DNA from 2 places in the Rossellomorea sp. LJF3 genome. Region 1 is predicted to be linked to the other one. Evidence: a T-box and tRNA genes for the amino acid it is inferred to sense, from the RefSeq annotation. Region 1 holds a T-box; the other holds one or more tRNA genes.

Region 1 (4,944 bases):
GAAAATGCTCGGCTATTCCTCGGGCTACCGATTGGTGCAACAGTTTTTAAAGAAGCAGGATTCGTCAACCCTATCCCTCATAGGGGAACCGTCATCAATATTTTTGCCATAGAAATCCCGTGAATGGCTGAATCCATAGGGTTTTCCTGAAATAGGATGTCCTGTGCCGTCATATCTTCCTGTTCCTTTCATAAAATATACTAAGCATGGACGGGCTCCAATATCTAAATGCAAGGATAGAGGCGGAAGGTATGGTGGTACAATTGTTTGGGCTCTTTATAGGATTTGGACTGGCTGTTTCAGGAGGAGTAAGTTTAATCATGTATTTAAATCTGCTTACGACCGGAATGACATTTACAGACTATATAGTCTTCGTCTCAACACGTGTCGAATGTTATTTATTCCTTTTGGGAATCCTCATCATCACCCTCTCAATCTATATACCCCGCAGAAAAATATAATGTCTATCATAAAACCCCTTATGATAGGAATAAATTTACACGGATTAGCCTATACTGATTGACAAATAAGATTGAAGCAAAGCGAGGGGTCAATCATGTTATATCTTCATGATGTATGGGTAAATTGGTTCGAAGGCGAAGAAAATGGCTACAATGTCTGTCATTTTCATGAGTGGAGAAAAGAGGACGTTATTGAATTACTGGATCAGGTTCCTCTGATTAAAGTAGACACAGCACTGTTTCATTACATCGAGAATGATCTATCAGAGTTACCTCAACAACTGCTCCATCATGTCTATCAAAAAGCATATCTGCGAAAAAACCACGAACGGATCCAGTTGGATTATTGTTTCATTGTGACGGATGGCACTGGGATACTGGCAGTGGATACAATCGGATACACCGTTCCAATCAGAAAAAGCAGGCTCATACCAAGACAGGAACAACTGGTGTATGAAATGGTCGAAAGTCATGAAACGGTACAGTATTCCATCGAGCCGGATAGTAAAAGGGAGGATGCGTATCACATTCTTTCCCCGAATCCTTATATGATGAGCGGGCTGACGAGGAAGGAAAGACAATTGAAGCAGCTGTTATTCATGGCCCTTGATCAACTTCACAGTTCAAACAACACGGCGGAGATCCGCTATTGGTACACCGAATGGGCACCGGAGCGCTACCGCACCATACAGGAAATGGACTTCGAAGACATATGGCAGATGCTATATGAAGAAACCCAGTACGGCTGGTCGGACAAGCACCTCACCCTCTGTGAGAATTTGATAAAGGGACAACCATTTTTCGAAAAACTATGGGAAGTGGAGAACCGTCCTAAGGTAAATTGATCATTCGCAGTAAACCTTGAGTCCGGAGTGGGCTTGAGGTTTTTTTGTATGCAGGTGGGAATAAATCAAAAGAAAAGACCAGAAACCGCGCAAGCAGTATCTGGTCTTCCTTATTATTTCCTCTTTCTCTCTTTTCGTCCCAAGCCCATGGCCTTTTCCATCTTCTTCAGCATTTTGTTTGCTGCGAAGTTTGCCTTTTCTGCACCGCGATCAAGAATTTCATCCAATTCCTCTGAGTCGATCAACTCATAGTAGCGGTCCTGTACCGGCTTGATGGCGCCTATGACCATCTGTGCCAGGTCGCTTTTAAAGTCCCCGTATCCTTTTCCTTCATATTTCTGTTGTATTTCTTCTATAGAAGTACCTTCAAGGATCGAATAGATCGAAAGGAGGTTAGACACCCCGGGCTTGTTTTCTTTATCGTATTTCACGATGCCATCTGAATCGGTCACGGCACTTTTGATTTTCTTCTCGATCTGTTTTGGATCGTCAAGGAGTGTAATGAACGCTTTCTGATTCGAATCGGATTTACTCATCTTCTTCAACGGGTCCTGAAGGGACATTACACGGGCACCGACTTTGGGGATTCTTACTTCAGGCACAGTAAAGATATCATTGTATTTATTGTTGAACCGTTCTGCCAGGTTCCTGGTCAGTTCCAGATGCTGCTTCTGATCCTCCCCGACTGGAACAAGATCTGTTCCATATAACAGGATGTCAGCCGCCATAAGCGGTGGATACGTTAATAATCCCGCTGAAACGGCTTCTTTGCCATGAGATTTATCTTTGAATTGGGTCATTCTTTCAAGCTCGCCGATGTAGGTGACACACTGCAAGATCCAGCCAGCCTGTGCGTGTGCAGGAACTTCCGATTGAATGAATAATGTGGATTTCTCCGGATCGATGCCACAGGCGATATACAGGGCTGCAAGACTGCGGATGTTTTTACGCAACTCCATTTTATCCTGAGCCACCGTGATCGCGTGCTGGTCAACCACACAGAAATAACAATTATACTCTTCCTGGAGCTCGGTGAATTGCTTCATTGCGCCGATGTAATTACCGAGGGTGATCGTCCCACTCGGCTGTATGCCACTAAATATTGTCTTCATTTCATTTCCTCCTAATTTTATACAAAATAAAAACCCACCCGTCCTATAAAAAATAGGGACGAATGGGATGATTTCCGCGGTGCCACCCTAAGTGCCCGTTAGAGCCAGCTTAGTCCATGACGTGCATGGAACCTCTTTAACGTAAGGTCATCCCGTTACGTGCTACTCCATTTCACACATAAAGCTCCGAAGTCCATTCCTTTTCAAATGAATACTTGTTCGCACCAACCACAAGCTCTCTTTTAATCACCCTGAAAAGTACTCCTCTTCATCCATGCTTATACTTTCATTCATATGTAGATATTATATGAGAAAAAAAAGGTGAATTCAAGTGTACAGAAGGTAGGTCATGATAATCGAAAGGACGAGTGTCAGTCCTCCGGTCAGTAAAAAGGATTTCGTAATGGAGTAGGAACGTTGTGCTCCATATTCTTCGTGTGCTTCTTTCATCTCATCCAGGTCATCGAACTGGGAAATATACTTTCCCTGTTTCGTGCTGTTGCGAAACCTTTTAAGTGCATACACGATCCCGTTGAAAAATCCTTTTTCAAAAATATAAAGGAGGGCACCGATACTGATATAGGCAATCCCTATTACAAACAAACTGTCTATTATAGAAAGAAGCAGATCTTTTTCCTGCAGTGAAGCGACTACCACGGCAATGATAAATATAAGAAAGGTAAGTACGTTGAACAATTTCATTCGTTTCATAATGCTCCTTAAGATGTTTTTAACCAAAGTATACATGAAGGAAGAAGAATAATTCAATCCTCATTCATATATATACAATTCTTTCAAAAGTGTATAAGGAAAGACGACAGACATCCATGCAGGGCGTACATACGAACGGTATCTGATTTCTAATTATTATAGAAATATAAATAAGTATTAATTCTATTATTTATATTTAGTCTGATGTTTTAATATTTATAATAGAAGGGGAGCGTCAGATGATGGGGAATCATCGATATTGTAAAGTAGTTTCATCCAGAAGAAATTTACGTTTGTAACATTTGTAATGGGACAAACTCTCTAAAATGTTTAGAAAAAACGTTGATATACCGGGGTTTTAACAACAATATACCTACTAATCTGATAATTTACCAAAAAAACTGTTAAATTCATATTGCAATAATTTCTCTATCATGTATAATAAGTAACAAATCTTCTGAAAATTAGAAGATAAATAAATATGAGATTTACGAGGAGGTCAATTTCAAGATGAAGAAAAAGTTTTCATTCTTGCTGGTTCTTCTTCTGGCTCTAAGTACTTTCTTGGCTGCATGTGGCGGCGACAAGAAGACTGAAGGCAATGAAGAAGGATCAGGTGCAGGCGGTTCTGACGAAAAGAAAGAACAGGTACTTAATCTTATCGAGAGTTCTGAGATCCCATCAATGGACTCTACACTGGCTACGGATTCTGTTTCATTCAACGTAATGAACAACGTATTTGAAGGTCTTTACCGTTTAGGTGAAAATGACGAGCCTGTACTTGGTATGGCTGCAGAAGAGCCAAAAGTAAGTGAAGATGGCAAAACTTACACGTTCAAGATCCGTGATGCGAAATGGTCCAACGGAGATCCCGTTACGGCTAATGACTTCGTTTACGCTTGGCAAAAAGCTTTAAACCCTGATACTGGTGCAGAATATGCGTACATCATGTACGATATCAAAAACGCTGCTAAAGTAAATGCTGGTGAAGTTCCAGTTGAAGAATTAGGTGTTAAAGCGACTGATGACCAAACTTTAGAAGTACAGCTTGAAACTCCAGTACCATATTTCAAAGCTCTACTTTCTTTCGCAACATTCTATCCTCAAAACCAAAAATTCGTGGAAGAGCAAGCTGACAAGTTCGGTCTTGAAGCTGACACGGTTGTGTATAACGGTCCATTCACACTTTCTGAGTGGAAGCATGAGCAAAGCTTCAAACTTTCTAAAAATGACGGTTACTGGGATGCAGAAAACGTGAAGTTGAAAGAAGTTAACTTCAACATCGTTAAAGATACTGCTACTGGTGTTAACCTTTATGAAACAAACAAAGCGGATATCGCTGGTCTTTCAGCTGAATTCGTTGATAAGTACAAATCAGATGAAAACTTCAAAACAAGAGCTGAAACGTCTGTATTCTTCCTTCGTTTGAACCAAGGTAATGAAGTGTTGAAAAACGTTAACGCTCGTAAAGCAATCGATTCAGCCTATGACAAGCAAGGTATGGTTGACGTACTTCTTAATAACGGTTCGATCCCTGCGTACTACTTAGTACCAAAAGATTTCGTAACTGGTCCTGACGGAACTGAATACCGTGAAGCGGTAGGCGATTTCGGTGGATTCGACGCTAAGAAGGCTGCAGATTACTGGGCTAAGGCTAAAGAAGAGTTAGGTAAAGATTCTATTGAATTAGAACTATTAAACTATGACTCTGACAGCTCTAAGAAAATCGGTGAATTCTTAAAAGAACAACTTGAACAAAACCTTGAAGGATTAACTGTTAAAATCAAAGCTCAACCATTCAAGCAAAAGCTTGAA
Region 2 (4,944 bases), 250 kb from region 1:
AGCTCAGTGGTAGAGCTATCGGCTGTTAACCGATCGGTCGCAAGTTCGAATCTTGCCTGCGGAGCCAATATATGGAGAGCTGTCCGAGTGGCCGAAGGAGCACGATTGGAAATCGTGTAGACGGTTAACGCTGTCTCAAGGGTTCAAATCCCTTGCTCTCCGCCATCATATTTTCAATAAGGCCCATTGGTCAAGCGGTTAAGACACCGCCCTTTCACGGCGGTAACACGGGTTCGAATCCCGTATGGGTCACCATTTTCTTTCAAGAAGAATTCATTTACATAGTGGAGGATTAGCTCAGCTGGGAGAGCATCTGCCTTACAAGCAGAGGGTCGGCGGTTCGATCCCGTCATCCTCCACCATGATTTTTTACGAAGCGTAAGCGGAGTAAAATAATCTTCCTTAATTATTATGTGTAACTTATATCGTCGCGGGGTGGAGCAGTTCGGTAGCTCGTCGGGCTCATAACCCGAAGGTCGCAGGTTCAAATCCTGTCCCCGCAATACCATTTTTGCATGTTATTAGTAAAAGATTAACTTTGATCTTTTATGAGTGACGCAAGGATAGTTATTTTCGCTAGCGCGAAAAAACTTTGGTCCGGTAGTTCAGTTGGTTAGAATGCCTGCCTGTCACGCAGGAGGTCGCGGGTTCGAGTCCCGTCCGGACCGCCATTTTTTCTTGGAGTATTGTTTCTTGAAAAGGAAAAGGGTTTCGATAAGCGAGAAGGTCGAGGAAGCGATCGAAGGAACACCGGAGCGTATTTTACATACGTGAGGATGTGACTGAGTGAGCTGACGAAGAGATTCGAAGCTTAGCGGAAGCCGAAAACTATTTAGCTCAGTAGCTCAGTTGGTAGAGCACGGTGAATAAGCTTCACCCGAGTAAACATCAGCGTACAGCTCGAGCAACTACTTGATTCAGCTTCCTGAGAGCTGGACGATGGACTACAACATTCATATTGTAGGATGCATACTAAATACGGCTCAGTAGCTCAGTTGGTAGAGCAATGGACTGAAAATCCATGTGTCGGCGGTTCGATTCCGTCCTGAGCCACCATTTATTTACTTGATGCCGGTGTAGCTCAACTGGTAGAGCAACTGACTTGTAATCAGTAGGTTGGGGGTTCAAGTCCTCTTGCCGGCACCAGTCAAGTGATTTAGCTGGAGGGGTAGCGAAGTGGCTAAACGCGGCGGACTGTAAATCCGCTCCTTCGGGTTCGGCAGTTCGAATCTGCCCCCCTCCACCAAGATTTTTTACGAAGCGTCAGCGGAGTAAAATAATCCTCCTTAAACTATACGCGAGAGAAGTACTATGCTTCAAAGCGAATAGCATCAAGGTTTTGTAAAAACTAATATATTTCATAGGGGTATAGTTTAAAGGTAGAACGAAGGTCTCCAAAACCTTTGGTGTGGGTTCGATTCCTACTACCCCTGCCAATTTTAACATGGCGATTGTGGCGAAGTGGTTAACGCACCTGATTGTGGTTCAGGCATTCGTGGGTTCGATTCCCATCAGTCGCCCCATAAAAGTCACATTTTTATTTCCGTGACATATACTATCAGTGGGCTATAGCCAAGCGGTAAGGCATCGCACTTTGACTGCGACATGCGTTGGTTCGAATCCAGCTAGCCCAGTAGTGCGGAAGTAGTTCAGTGGTAGAACACCACCTTGCCAAGGTGGGGGTCGCGGGTTCGAATCCCGTCTTCCGCTCCAATATTAAGGCGGCATAGCCAAGTGGTAAGGCATGGGTCTGCAAAACCCTGATCACCGGTTCAAATCCGGTTGCCGCCTCCAAATGTAATGCCGGTGTGGCGGAATTGGCAGACGCGCACGACTCAAAATCGTGTTCCTCTGGAGTGCCGGTTCGATCCCGGCCACCGGTACCACATCGCGGGTGTAGTTTAGTGGTAAAACCTCAGCCTTCCAAGCTGATGATGAGGGTTCGATTCCCTTCACCCGCTCCAACTTACATACGACAGACTTTCTCTTTATGAGGAGGTCTTTTTTAATGTTGAAATTCCAGCATTTTATTTTCATGTACCACTTAATCATATGCAAGACTAACCTCTACTCATAATTCACAACCTTTTTATTTACCCACCACCCACCAAAACAAAACCCATCTAGTCAAAATTTTTCACCTTCTTAGTCAATTGAGTCCCCCTATTAAAGAAAGCGCTACCATTATAATGTAAGAAAGCGATTACACAGTTAGGGTGGTGATACGGGTGGAACCAAAGATTCAGACTGGACCAGTGAGCCCAGAAGTACAAATGAAGGCAGTGACGAAGAAGAAGTTCAAGTATAAGAGCTTGCTGACGTACGCTGCCTTTGTTGGACCGGCGCTTTTATTTTTCTTAGTGATTCAGATTCTTCCGTTCTTGATGGGTGTGTATTATTCCTTCACCTCATGGAATGGAGTAAGTTCGGTTGTTGAGTGGGTTGGGTTCGATAACTACAAGAAGATCTTCACGGATGATAAGACGTTTTTCAATTCATTCATGTTCACGACGAAGTTTATGTTTGCGGCAGTGATCATCAGTAACTTGATAGGATTCGGATTTGCCCTGTTGTTGAATGCCGCATTGAAGACGCGCAATATCCTGAGGACTGTATTCTTTATCCCCAACGTCATCGGGGGGTTGTTACTCGGGTTCATCTGGCAGTTCATCTTTGTTAAGGGATTCGCGTCACTTGGTAATATGACGGATATCGGATTCTTTAAGATGCCATGGCTTGGTGATGAGAAGACGGCTTTCTGGGGTATTGTCATCGTATTTGCATGGCAGATTTCGGGGTATATGATGGTCATTTATGTAGCGGCATTGCAAGGGGTGGACAATTCACTTCTTGAAGCAGCGAAGATAGATGGTGCATCGAGTTGGACCCTCCTCACAAAAATCATCATTCCGTTAATACTACCTGCATTCACGATTTGTTTCTTCCTGACGATTTCAATGGCCTTTAAGATATTCGATCTGAATATCTCCTTAACAGGCGGTGGGCCGTTCAATTCTACACAATCCGTGGCGATCAATATTTATCAGGAAGCTTTCCAGAATAACCGTTATGGACTTGGGACGGCGAAGTCGATTCTGTTCTTTGTGGTAGTGGCTGTATTTACGACGGTTCAGGTGATGGTGACGAAGAAGAAGGAGGTTGAGGCATAATGGGCAATCGTTATACGAAGAGAACATTTGTATTAGAAATCATCGGGATTGTAATCGGACTCATCTTCCTTATCCCTTTCTACTTCGTACTGGTCAACTCGGTGAAACCATTTGCTGCGATTTTGATTGATGCGGCAGCATGGCCGGAGGAATTTATGTTTTCCAACTATGCAAAAGTGTGGGAAGTCATCAATTTTCCACGGGCTTTCTGGAATTCGCTCGTCATAACGGTGTTCAGTAACATCGGTTTGGTGATCATCAGTTCTATGGCAGCATGGAAAATGGTTCGTACACCAGGGAAGTTCAGTAAGATCCTATTTGTCATCTTTGTATCCGCCATGGTGATCCCGTTCCAGACGGTGATGATCCCCTTGATGAAGGTTGGGGGCACGTTGGGACTGACAAATAGCATTCCTGGTCTCATTCTCATGTACTTTGGGTTCGGAGTGCCACTGTCCCTCTTCTTATATCACGGATTTGTGAAAACCGTCCCGATTGAAATCGAGGAATCAGCGATGATAGACGGCTGCAGTCAGTTTGGCGTGTTTTGGAGAATCGTATTCCCATTACTGAAGCCGATTACGGTGACTGTAATCATTTTGAACACATTGTGGATCTGGAATGATTACCTGCTTCCACTCCTTGTGTTACAGGATGCGGAACTGCGTACAATCCCCCTTGCAGCCAGCTCGTTCTTTGCACAATATACGAAGCAGTGGGATATGGGACTTGCAGCGTTGGTTCTCGGGATTACACCGATCATCATCTTCTTCCTGTTTTTACAGAAGCATATCATCAAAGGAATTGCTTCAGGCTCGATCAAGTAGATATAAAGTTTCTGTCGAGATGGTCTATCATTGATACAGAAATTTATATAAAATATTTTATATCAGGGAGGTCAATCCATTTATGAAACGTATTTTATTACTTTGTATGTCTTTGGTTTTAGTATTTGGAATTATTGCAGGTTGTTCTTCTAAAGACAAAACAAGCAGCTCAGGCGGGGATTCCGGTTCAGGTGATGATGTCGTGACACTGAATTTCTTCCAGTTCAAGGTTGAAATTGCCGATCAGCTGCAGGAAATGATCAAAGAATTCGAAGCGGAGCATCCGAACATTAAGATCAAGCTTGAAACCGTTGGTGGAGGTGCCGATTACGGTGCTGCACTTAAAGCGAAATTTGCTTCAGGGGAAGAGCCGGATATTTTCAACAATGGTGGATTCAAAGAATTAGAGCTTTGGAAAGAGAAGCTTGCGGATCTTTCTGGCGAGCCTTGGGTTGAGCATGTCCTTCCGATCGGGAAAGTTCCGATGACGGATGAGGACGGCAAGCTTTATGGTATGCCTGTTAACTTGGAAGGGTATGGATTTGTTTACAACAAAGATTTATTCGAAAAAGCAGGCATCACGGAGCCTCCTAAAACGATTGATGAGTTAAAGGACGCTGCGAAGAAGCTCGAGGCGAAGAAAATCACTCCATTCTCAGCTGGTTACGGCGAGTGGTGGGTAATCGGTCAGCATTTACTGAACATTCCTTTTGCACAACAGGAAGATCCAGATAAGTTCATCGCGGGACTTTATGACGGATCTGAGAAGATTGTAGGAAACGAAAAGTTCAAACAGTTCAAAGAGGTACTGGACACTGAACTTAAATATGCCAACGATAATCCTTTAACGACGGATTATAATACGCAGGTAACGTTGTTTGCTTCTGGTGAAACGGCGATGCTTCAACAAGGGAACTGGACTGAGAACATGATCACGGAAATCAACC

What was found. A T-box is a leader RNA that pairs with one kind of tRNA and senses whether it is charged. The one in region 1 lies ahead of trpS (tryptophan--tRNA ligase), so its partner is inferred to be a tRNA-Trp.
Region 2: it has a tRNA-Trp gene. The T-box ahead of trpS (tryptophan--tRNA ligase) is inferred to sense a tRNA for this amino acid. The anticodon was not compared.

The regions. Positions count from the first base shown of each region.
Region 1 is NZ_JBANLY010000002.1:31,245-36,188, reverse strand. It holds gene V8G47_RS02665 (DUF2268 domain-containing protein) at 1-112, shown strand, start outside; gene V8G47_RS02660 (YjbA family protein) at 557-1,306, shown strand; gene trpS (tryptophan--tRNA ligase) at 1,420-2,418, opposite strand; T-box leader at 2,470-2,702, opposite strand; gene V8G47_RS02650 (DUF3899 domain-containing protein) at 2,746-3,129, opposite strand; gene V8G47_RS02645 (peptide ABC transporter substrate-binding protein) at 3,640-4,944, shown strand, end outside.
Region 2 is NZ_JBANLY010000002.1:280,903-285,846, reverse strand. It holds tRNA gene V8G47_RS03955 (tRNA-Asn) at 1-67, shown strand, start outside; tRNA gene V8G47_RS03950 (tRNA-Ser) at 74-165, shown strand; tRNA gene V8G47_RS03945 (tRNA-Glu) at 181-255, shown strand; tRNA gene V8G47_RS03940 (tRNA-Val) at 287-362, shown strand; tRNA gene V8G47_RS03935 (tRNA-Met) at 430-503, shown strand; tRNA gene V8G47_RS03930 (tRNA-Asp) at 595-671, shown strand; tRNA gene V8G47_RS03925 (tRNA-Phe) at 981-1,056, shown strand; tRNA gene V8G47_RS03920 (tRNA-Thr) at 1,071-1,146, shown strand; tRNA gene V8G47_RS03915 (tRNA-Tyr) at 1,163-1,246, shown strand; tRNA gene V8G47_RS03910 (tRNA-Trp) at 1,363-1,436, shown strand; tRNA gene V8G47_RS03905 (tRNA-His) at 1,448-1,523, shown strand; tRNA gene V8G47_RS03900 (tRNA-Gln) at 1,563-1,634, shown strand; tRNA gene V8G47_RS03895 (tRNA-Gly) at 1,639-1,713, shown strand; tRNA gene V8G47_RS03890 (tRNA-Cys) at 1,721-1,794, shown strand; tRNA gene V8G47_RS03885 (tRNA-Leu) at 1,803-1,886, shown strand; tRNA gene V8G47_RS03880 (tRNA-Gly) at 1,891-1,964, shown strand; gene V8G47_RS03875 (carbohydrate ABC transporter permease) at 2,274-3,170, shown strand; gene V8G47_RS03870 (carbohydrate ABC transporter permease) at 3,170-3,997, shown strand; gene V8G47_RS03865 (ABC transporter substrate-binding protein) at 4,080-4,944, shown strand, end outside.